Regions from separate parts of the Shewanella sp. 1180_01 genome, predicted to be linked through region 1. Evidence: predicted binding sites of a transcription regulator. Region 1 holds the regulator's gene; the other holds the start of a gene.
The links. Region 1 encodes MetJ, which represses methionine synthesis genes. Its sites were predicted from a motif close to TAGACGTCTAGACGTCTA; they were not measured.
Positions count from the first base shown of each region.

Region 2: the regulator MetJ is predicted to act here: its motif matches at 1,686-1,703, upstream of msrA (peptide-methionine (S)-S-oxide reductase MsrA).

Region 1 covers NZ_VXCT01000073.1:11,068-16,322, reverse strand. Annotated here, with positions in the region: gene phsA (thiosulfate reductase PhsA) at 1-1,402, shown strand, start outside; gene FW758_RS22485 (4Fe-4S dicluster domain-containing protein) at 1,415-1,981, shown strand; gene nrfD (NrfD/PsrC family molybdoenzyme membrane anchor subunit) at 1,984-2,931, shown strand; gene FW758_RS22475 (sulfite exporter TauE/SafE family protein) at 3,037-3,780, opposite strand; gene metJ (met regulon transcriptional regulator MetJ) at 3,862-4,176, opposite strand; gene metB (cystathionine gamma-synthase) at 4,389-5,255, shown strand, end outside.
Region 2 covers NZ_VXCT01000014.1:53,684-58,938, reverse strand. Annotated here, with positions in the region: gene FW758_RS10070 (thiamine pyrophosphate-dependent dehydrogenase E1 component subunit alpha) at 1-176, opposite strand, end outside; gene astE (succinylglutamate desuccinylase) at 339-1,373, opposite strand; gene msrA (peptide-methionine (S)-S-oxide reductase MsrA) at 1,716-2,195, shown strand; gene pgm (phosphoglucomutase (alpha-D-glucose-1,6-bisphosphate-dependent)) at 2,309-3,961, opposite strand; gene seqA (replication initiation negative regulator SeqA) at 4,044-4,571, opposite strand; gene FW758_RS10045 (alpha/beta fold hydrolase) at 4,869-5,255, shown strand, end outside.

The sequences.
Region 1 (5,255 bases):
CTATACCCCTGAATGGGCCGAAACCATCTCCGATGTGCCCGCCAAGGACATTCGCCGCATCGCCCACGAATATGCCGCTAAAGCGCCCCATGCCGTGGTCGATTTTGGTCACAGATCTACCTTTACCACCGAAGAGTTTGAGATGCGCCGCGCCCTGTACGCCGCTAACGTCTTGATTGGTAACATCGAGCGTAAGGGCGGGATTTATATCGGCCAGAAACCCGGTGATTACAACAAGTTTGCCGGTGAAGCGGTTGCGCCCGTATTGGCCAAACCCGGCGTGAAAGACATGCCAAAACCTACGGCGAAACGTATCGATCAGGTGGAAGAGCAGTACGCCATGATGTGGTCGTCGGGCGGCGTTTACCAAACCATTCTCGATGCCACGTTAAGCGCGGTTCCTTACCAGTTACACGGCTGGGTGATGTCACGCACTAACCCAATGCAAACCATGACAGACAGAGCGCGCGTTGTTGAAGCGATGAAAAAGCTCGACTTTATCGCCGTGTGTGATGTGTATATCAGCGAAACCGCCGCCTATGCGGACGTGATTTTACCTGAGTCGACTTATCTTGAACGTGATGAAGAAATTGCTGATAAGTCAGGTAAAAATCCGGCCTATTATGTGCGCCAACGTGTGGTTGAAACCTTAGGTGATACTAAGCCTTCTTGGCAGATCTTTAAGGATGTGGGTGTGGCTATGGGCCTTGGCGAGTTCTATCCATGGGAAAACATGGAAACCCTGCAAATGCTGCAGGTGAACCGCGACACTGACCTGCTGCGCCGTATCAAAGACGAAGGTTTTGTGAGCTTCGGTAAGCCAATTATGTTGTGCGAGCCTAAGATGGTTGCCGAGTTTATTAAGGCATACCCCAATGCGCGACCTGCCGATGAAGACGGCACTTACGCCAGTGCACTGACCTTTAAAACCCCTAGTGGCAAGATTGAACTCACTTCCGCGAAAGTCGAAGCCATGGCACCGGGCCGTGGGGTGATCAAGTTCCGCGAAGTGAATCTTAAAAAAGCAGATGAGCTGTACTTTATCCAAGGCAAAGTGGCGGTGCACACCAATGGCGCAACCCACAATGTGCCTATGCTCGCTAACCTGATGTCGGATAACGCTGTGTGGGTTCACCCTGTTACTGCGGGTAAGTTAGGGATCAGCAATGGCGACCCAATCCGCCTCACCAGCAGTGTTGGCACAGAAGAAGGCCATGCCTTAGTCACGCCGGGTATTCGCCAAGATACTGTGTTTGCTTACATGGGCTTTGGTTCTAAAAACAAAGAGTTGGTCAGAGCAACGGGCAAAGGTATCCATTGCGGTAACTTACTACCGCACGTTACTGCTCCTGTGTGTGGCATGACAGTGCACACCACGGGCGTCACGCTGGCAAAGCGCTAATCGGAGGCTTAAATGAATAAACGATATGTAATGGTGCACGACGAGAATAAGTGCATCGGCTGCCAAGCCTGTAACGTGGCGTGTCGCAGTGAAAATGGCGTACCCGAAGGCGTAACTCGTCTGCAAGTGCGTGTGGAAGGCCCCTTTGGTGAGATGCCCAATCTGCATTTCAAATATCACAGGGTATCTTGCCAGCAATGTGAAGATGCACCTTGCGTTAAAGTGTGCCCAACGGGCGCGGCCTATGTGGGTGAAGACGGCATTATCTCTATCCATGCTGAGAAGTGTGTCGGCTGTATGTACTGTGTGGCGGCGTGCCCCTATAAAGTGCGCTTTATGAACCCAGAAACCAAGGCGGCGGATAAGTGTAACTTCTGTAAGGATACGCGTTTAGCACGGGGCGAAGAGCCAGCGTGTGTGACTGTGTGTCCAACCGATGCCTTAGTGTTTGGCGATGCCAATGATCCTAAGAGTGAAGTGGCCATCATGCTCAACACTAAAATCACTTACCAAGATAAAACCCATTTGGGCACTAAACCTAGGGTGTATCGCGTTCCTACCAAAAGAGGGGGGATTTGATTATGAACAATACTTGGGGCGACATGGCGCAATATGATCCTGTCACTTGGCACTGGGTCATCGCCGTTTACCTGTTTATGGCGGGGTTATCCGCGGGCAGTTTACTGATTGGCATTGGTTTGCGCTGGGCGAATAAGGAACTCAGCGCGGGAGCTGAAAGCAGCATTCTTAAGGCGGCAGCCATTATTGGGCCTGTAGCAATTAGCTTAGGTCTAGCTTGTTTAGTGTTTGACTTAACCAAACCATTCCACTTTTGGTTGATCTTAATTCACTATAACTTCCAGTCTGTGATGGCAATCGGGGTGCTGGCGCTGCTGGCGTATTCTCCCTTAGCCTTTGCGTACGCCATTATTGTGCTGCGGGATGACTTACCAAAATGGGGTTTGGGTTTCCTAGCGCCTATCGCTACGTTACTTATGCCATATCGAAAGCTGATTGAAGTATTGTTGTTTGTCCTCGCCATTGGCGTAGGGGCTTACACTGGCTTCTTAATTTCGGCGATGAATGCTTATCCTATGCTCAATACTGCGGTACTGCCTGCGCTGTTTTTAGTGTCGGGTTTATCGGCGGGCGCTGCGGCAAACGCGGTACTGGCACTCTTGCTGTTTAAGACTGACAGCCACGATAAAACCTTAGTCAAGATGCACGGTTTAGAGTTGCCTGTGATGGCGATTGAAATCCTGTTCCTGTTCATGTTGTTCTGCGCCTTGTACTTCAAGGGCGGCGCGGCGGCTGCGGCCTTAGCGTCGTTAACTTCTGGGCTATGGGCAAGCGTGTTCTGGATAGGCGTCGTCGGTATAGGTTTTGGTATTCCATTGCTGTTCATGTTGCTACCCGCCGCGACTCGCCACACTAAGGGCGCAATGATCATGGTGGCTTGTGCGAGCTTAACCGGCGTACTCGCTCTAAGACACTTTATTGTGTACGCAGGGCAAAGCTATTTAAGCTGAGTGTAAGCTGGCTTTAGATATTGATAGATAAAGAAAAGCACTGACAATGTCAGTGCTTTTTTATTGTTTGAATCTTCAGATGATTTGCCAATACAAGCAGGACGCTTATTGGGGCAATAACTCGATAACCGATTTCACCGTTAGCACTAAGGCGCTGATACTGCATAGGACTAAGGTCGCCATTTTAGTTTTATCTTTATCGACACTGCCCACTAATCGCCCCGCGACTAAATACCCTAAAAGCACTGAAGGCAGCAACATTAACGACAGCCACAGGTGCTTCAATTCTAATAAGCCAGTGATCGCCAAAATGACCATAGCTATGGTGGAGCTAAAAATGAAGAAGGCCGACAGGGCGGCACGAAACTGCGAAGCGTCTTTGCCTGACAATAGAATCGCCATCGGCGGGCCACCAATAGCGGCAATATTACCGAAAATCCCCGAGACGACGCCCGCCCCAAAGAGGGTTTTCTTATTCACTGGCAGGCTGAATTTATACAGGCTGAGTATAACCGCGACAGCCACAATGGCGGCGATGGATAACCCGAGTATGGGCTGAGGCGCAAACAGCAACAGACTCGCGCCGATAAAACCACCGGGCACGCGACCTATAAGCGCATATTGCAAGCCATTGAATTCTAAATGACCACGTTCCCGGAATAAGGTCAGTAGCGAGATGGTAAATCCCATGGCAATAACGGGACCCGGTACGAGCTGCGGATCGACGATATACAGCAAAGGACTGGCGACAACCGCTAGGCCAAACCCAATCAGGCTCTGGGTTAAGGCGCCAAGAAATACAATCAGTGAGGCCAAGGCGAGAGTCTGTGGATCTATCATAGAAAACATAGGATTCCATATAAACAAAAAGGGATCGTTAACGATCCCTATTGATGAGCACTGTGATGTAACTTTGCCAGCGACAAGTCGCTATTCCATGTCTTCCCACTCGATCCCCATCTCGTCCATCAGCAACTTGGCTTCGGCGGGAATGCTGTCTGGGCTATCTTTTGACAGATCTTCATCGTTAGGCAATGGCTGGCCAGTGTAGGCGTGCAAAAATGCCTCACACAACAGCTCGCTGTTGGTGGCGTGACGCAAATTATTGACCTGACGACGAGTTCGTTCGTCCGTAAGGACCTTAAGCACTTTGAGCGGAATAGACACAGTAATTTTTTTTACTTGTTCATTCTTCTTGCCATGTTCAGCATAGGGGCTGATGTATTCCCCATTCCATTCAGTCATTGACTCACCTGTTATAACGCTAAATTCGGGGCAGATTTTAAACCCTTACAAAGAACAGTCAAATTATTGCTACTATTTCTTTGTGATTGCAAACAGATTTCTTTATGTTCAGACGTCTAAACGTCTTCACGCCTATTGACGATGGCGTTGGGCTTAGGTACATTTAGACGTCCAGACATCTCTATCAGTCTACCGAATTTAGGAGTCCACCCATGGCAGAGCGTCAATTAGCCACACTGGCAGTGCGTCAGGGTATCGAAAGCGATACTCAATATGGCGCAGTTGTGCCACCGATTTATTTGTCGACTAATTACGCCTTCGATGGTCATAAAAATCCTCGCGAATTCGATTACAGTCGTTCAGGCAACCCAACACGCTGTATTTTAGGCGAAGCATTAGCGCAATTAGAAAAGGGCGCCACTGGCATAGTGACCTGCACTGGCATGGCGGCCATCACCTTAGTGACCACTTTGCTCGGCCCTGATGACCTATTGGTGGTGCCCCACGATTGCTACGGCGGTTCTTACCGTTTATTTACTAATTTGGCGAAGAAAGGCCAGTTTAAGCTGATTGTGGTTGATCAAACCGACAGCCAAGCGTTAACCGCAGCGATCGCGCAAAATCCTAAGATGGTGTGGCTCGAAACCCCGTCTAACCCGCTATTGCGTGTGGTGGATATCGAGGCTATTGCTAAGGCAAGCCATGAGGTCGGCGCGCTGGTGGTGGTCGATAACACTTTTTTATCGCCGATATTGCAACAACCCCTATTGTTAGGCGCGGATATCGTTATCCACTCCACCACTAAATACATCAATGGTCACAGCGATGTGGTTGGCGGCGCTGTGGTTGCCAAAGATGCACAAATTGGCGAAAGCTTACATTGGTGGTCGAACACGTTAGGCTTAACGGGATCGGCATTTGATAGTTACTTAACCCTGCGCGGCCTACGTACCTTAGCGGTGCGAATTCGTGAACATCAAGCCAATGCCCAGCGCATTGTTGAGGTGTTAACGCAAAGCTCTGTGGTGAGCAAAGTTTATTACCCTGGTCTTGCGGATCACCCAGGTCATGCCATTGCC
Region 2 (5,255 bases), on a different contig from region 1:
AACACGCAGGTATCGTAAATTTTAATGGCTAAGGTTTCATCTATCACAGGCAAAACCGCGGTTTCATAAGTGGTGCCGTCGGCTTGTAGAATTCGAAGGATAGGAATGTGTAGCGATGCCTTATCCAAGAAGCCGACACGGTGCACTGTATCAGTGTTGAGTGTTGCTTTGCTCATATTGTGCTCTTGTTATCTCATTACGCACCAAAGCGTTTTGATGCGTCTGTTTATACGAATATGCCCGACGAACATTACGTTAACGTAAACTACCTATCAACCATTGGCATAGCTCAAACCACAAGTTATCCCTGCCTCGCATGTATATATTGCTTTACAAGCCTAACGCACGTCCGCATTCACTGCAGGGATCAGGCAAATCACAGTGCGATTGCCAATAGGCACTTTGGCATTAGGGAACACGACAGACTCAAACTCATGTTCCACTTTAATTTCTTGCCCACCTTCCCGCGCTAAGACAAAACCTTTCGGGAAAGATCTGAAGTTTTCGACATCGGTTGCGAAGGTAAATTCAAAATCATCGAAATGTTTATTGATGACGCGGCACACTTGGTACAAGTTAACCTTATCGGCATCAAATGCATCCAACTCCAACGGCTTAGCGGTGATCAAGCGCATAAACATTTCATGGGTGGCGATAAAACGCGTCATGTCGTTCTGCCCCATGGGATAGACTTTGCCAAGCTCAATAGTAAAGGCATCGGCGCCGTAGCGTTCAGAGGAAAAATAGCTAAAGGTCGTGGTCGGTTCGTGGTGAAAAAGTACCGTATCGACACCGCTAGCGGCTAAAAACATGATTTGCTCGCCGCTAAAGGCACGCGCTGGACGATAGGGATAGATAGCGAACTTTTCATGCTTCGAGGCGCGCATCGCCGTGTGCAGATCATAATGAATGCGCTGACGACCATCGGCAACCGCGGTATAAAAACGGTCGATATAGGCTTCGAGTTTTTTGGCGCGCACTCGCTCAGGATTGACTAATCCCGGAGGATTGGAATGCTCACCACTAAAGAGACGATTCATGTTCTCATCGATAATCCGCGTGCCGTTATTAATCGCTAATGGATTACCAATCAGGAATAAAGTGCGCTGTTTAGCAATGATCTTTTGCTGTAAAAGCTGCTTAATTAAGCCATTGCAGAGTTCAATGGGCGCGGTCTCGTTACCGTGAATACCGCAAGAAAGGACAACATCTTTTCCTTCATTCTGGGCGGGCTCAAAAACGATAACGCCGGTATCCCACACTTCAACTTGGGTATGGTCGCCTAAGCGAAATGAAAACTCGCTATCGAACTGTTCAGGATGGGCTAAGGTGAGCGCTAAAAAATCCTTTGAATCTAACAGAGCTTGTAACACAGAATTCTCCTTATAATGGTGTGTAACAGTAACGGCGCAATAGCATCAATGCAGATAGCCATAACCACTCAAGCATTCATCTCACCGCGGTTAGGCTGACTCGCACCTTAAAAAGCGGCTTCAATACTAACACATGTTTTTAATGCTGTTCTCAGACATTTATCGCCATAGGACCCAGTTTTGAACGGAATAAGATCAACGCGGCGCTTTGCGATGCCGAGTGTAAATTTCCCATCATCTTATCGAAAAATCGTCCTGCATAAATATTCCTGCTAGAGGCTTGCTTTTGCGCGCGAGTTTTATCACAATCCTTAGCCATCTAGACTTCTATTGGATTTAATTATGGCGTTAGCAACCTTTGGTGCCGGCTGTTTCTGGGGCGTAGAGTATTTTTTTAGACAAGTGAATGGCGTATCGAATGCCACCTGCGGTTACATGGGCGGCAATAATAGTGCGACCACCTATGAAGAAGTCAAAAAAGGCAAAACGGGCCACGCCGAAGTGGTACAAGTGGAGTTTGACCCTGCCCTGGTCAGTTATGAAGCCTTGCTCGAGGTATTTTGGAAAAACCACAATCCAACCAGTCTGAACATGCAAGGTGGAGATATTGGCACTCAATATCGCAGCACGATTTTCTTCCATGACAGTGAACAAAAAGCCGCAGCAGAAGCCTCTAAACTCGCCTTTGCCCGCTCAGGTCGTTGGGGATTACGCCATATCGTGACTGAAATTGTGCCATTGCAACAGTTTCATGTGGCAGAGGAATATCACCAAAATTACATCGATAAGAATAACTTACCGAGTTGCCATATCGAGTACTAAATACAGTCAAATCAGCATGAGATCAACTACTCATAACTGACATTAGACACAAACAAAAACGCACTCAGATCTGAGTGCGTTTGTTTTTGATACTTTATAAACTTAATGCTGCATTAAGCGTTCAGCGCCTTATCAATTAATGCCTGCGCATCTTTGATGATTTCAGCTAAATGCTGCTCACTGATAAAACTCTCGCCGTAGATCTTAAATAACGCTTCCGTGCCCGATGGACGCGCGGCAAACCAACCATTCGCCGTAGTCACTTTGATGCCACCAATGGCCGCATTATTGCCCGGCGCATGGGTTAACACGTTTTCGATTGTCTCACCCGCAAGCACAGTGGCATTTAAGGTTTCTGCATTCAATAACGCAAATTTGGCCTTGTTTTCAAGACTGATTGGGCTATCGATACGCTTATAAAAACTTTGGCCAAATTGTTCTACTAGCTCTTGATGGCGTTGACCTGGGGTTTTACCTGTTACCGCAAGAATTTCTGCGGCAAGTAAACCTAAAATGAAGCCGTCTTTATCCGTGCACCACGTTGTGCCATCACGGCGTAAAAATGCCGCGCCAGCGCTTTCTTCACCGCCAAAGGCGATGGTGGCTTCGGCTAAACCATCAACAAACCACTTAAAGCCCACAGGCACTTCGAGTAATTTTTTGCCGTGGAAAGCACAGATTTTATCGATAAGCGCGCTCGATACTAAGGTTTTACCTATGGCTAAGGTATCGCTCCAATCCGGTCTGTGCGTCAGTAAATAATCGATAGCGACCGCAAGATAGTGATTAGGGTCCATCAAGCCGGTACCAGGGCAGACAATGCCGTGACGGTCATAGTCAGGATCGTTACCAAGGCATAAATCAAAGGATTCTTTATGGGCGAGTAACCCTGCCATCGCATAGGGAGACGAGCAATCCATGCGGATTTTGCCGTCTTTATCCAGCGGCATAAAGCTAAAGCTTGGGTCAACTTTATCATTGACTAAGGTAATATCGAGCCCATAACGCGCGGCAATCGGTGCCCAGTAGAAAATCCCTGAACCACCGAGCGGGTCAACGCCGATACGCAGCTTAGCGTTGGCAATCGCCTGCATGTCGATAACATTTTCTAAATCAGCCACATAGGGAGTGATCAAATCAATGGCGTAGACATAGCCTGAAGCCAGCGCTTCGGCATACGCTAATTTTTGCACGCCAGCTAACGCTTGGCGCAAGTAATCATTGGCACGCGACTCAATCCAAGCAGTGATATTTCCTTCTGCTGGTCCGCCATGGGGTGGATTGTATTTGATCCCGCCATCTTGAGGCGGATTGTGAGAAGGCGTGATAATCAAACCATCGGACAGTGCCGCACCTGTGATATTGGCTTCACGATTGGCGCAAATCACCCCATGGGACACCACTGGTGTTGGCGTGAAACCATCATTCTGCTGGATGTGCACTGTGACTTTATTTGCCGCCAGCACTTCAATGGCCGATAAATAAGCCGCATAGGATAACGCATGGGTGTCAATCCCGAGGATAAACGGCCCATTGATATTCACCGATTGGCGATAATCCACCACAGCTTGGGTAATCGCCCAAATGTGTTGTTGGTTAAAACTGCCATTGAAGGCGCAGCCTCTGTGCCCAGAAGTGCCAAAGGTGACGCGTTGTTGTATGTCATCCATATTTGGCGTGATGCTGTAATAATGGCTCATCAGTTTTGGAATATTGACCAGATCCGTCTGATTAGCGATTTGTCCTGCCCTTTGATGTATTGCCACCTATGGATCTCCTGCACTCAATTACAATTAAAAACAATGGTTAAACTTAGCTCAATAGCTGATTAAATGGCTCACCCGCGGATTAAACGCGCTCGGCAATGCCCGCAGCAACCGTTGCATCACAACCAAATTGCACTAAGACTTCGGATAAAATGGTGCGTTTCTTGGCGGTATTGTTGTTGCTCGTCACCCAGAAACCACTGGTACCGATTTCTTTAGGATTCGCCGATGCGCTCGCTTCCAGTAATTGCTCTTTCGAACGGGCAAAATACAAACGATCGCGCCCTTGGATCTGCAGAATTTGCGAGAACTGCTCTGGGGCTAATTGATACAGACTTTCGAGCAAAAAGAGGAAACGCCCTACCGCGCCTTTTTGTTGCGATAACAGATGTTCATCGACTAAGCGACTAAAGTCATTCACAGCAGGTGCAGCTTGAATCGGCTCAGCCTCTAAACTTGGTTGGCTTATCGCCAAAGGCTGAGGTGGTTCGACCGCATCGACGGACAGGCCGAGTAATCGACGAAGAATGTCAGAGGCGCTCTCACCAATACGTTCTGTTTTGCTGGCAATATGACGATAGAGCTCTTCATCAACTTCGATATATTTCATAACCTTAATTATCCTTTGTTATTCGACAGGCTTAACCGAAAAAAGTGTACCACAGCGATCGGGGCAGATCATTGCGATCGGTTACCAGTGTATCCATGTCTATCAATCTGATAAAGCGCCATTATTCTAAAAATGCGTGAAATAGCACAGCAAACTAGCAGATAATCGACAATTGCCGAAAAAGCGCCCAAGTTAATCGCTGCATACACGCCAAAGTAGCAACTGACTTGTCAAGCCAACGGCATTAAGGGCACAATTCGCGCCACGTTAAGCTAAACATATTCAACAGGAATCACCATGAACTTTGTTTCTACAGGCCAAGGACCCGCAGTACTCTTGATCCACGGCTTGTTCGGCAACCTAGATAACCTCAAAGGCCTAGGGCAAGTATTAGAAAGCCAGTATCAGGTTATTCGTGTCGATGTGCCCAATCATGGGTTAAGTGAGCATTGGGATGAGATGGATTACCCTCGCCTCGCCACGGCCATGGTTGCATTACTCGACGAACTGGCTATTGAACGCGCCCATATAGTGGGTCACTCCATGGGCGGTAAAATCGCCATGGCGACAGCGTTAGCTCATCCAGAGCGCATTATCAGCATGGTGGCAGCAGATATTGCCCCCGTCGCCTATGAGCCAAGACATGACTTAGTGTTTGCCGCATTAGAAAGTCTGCCCTTAGAA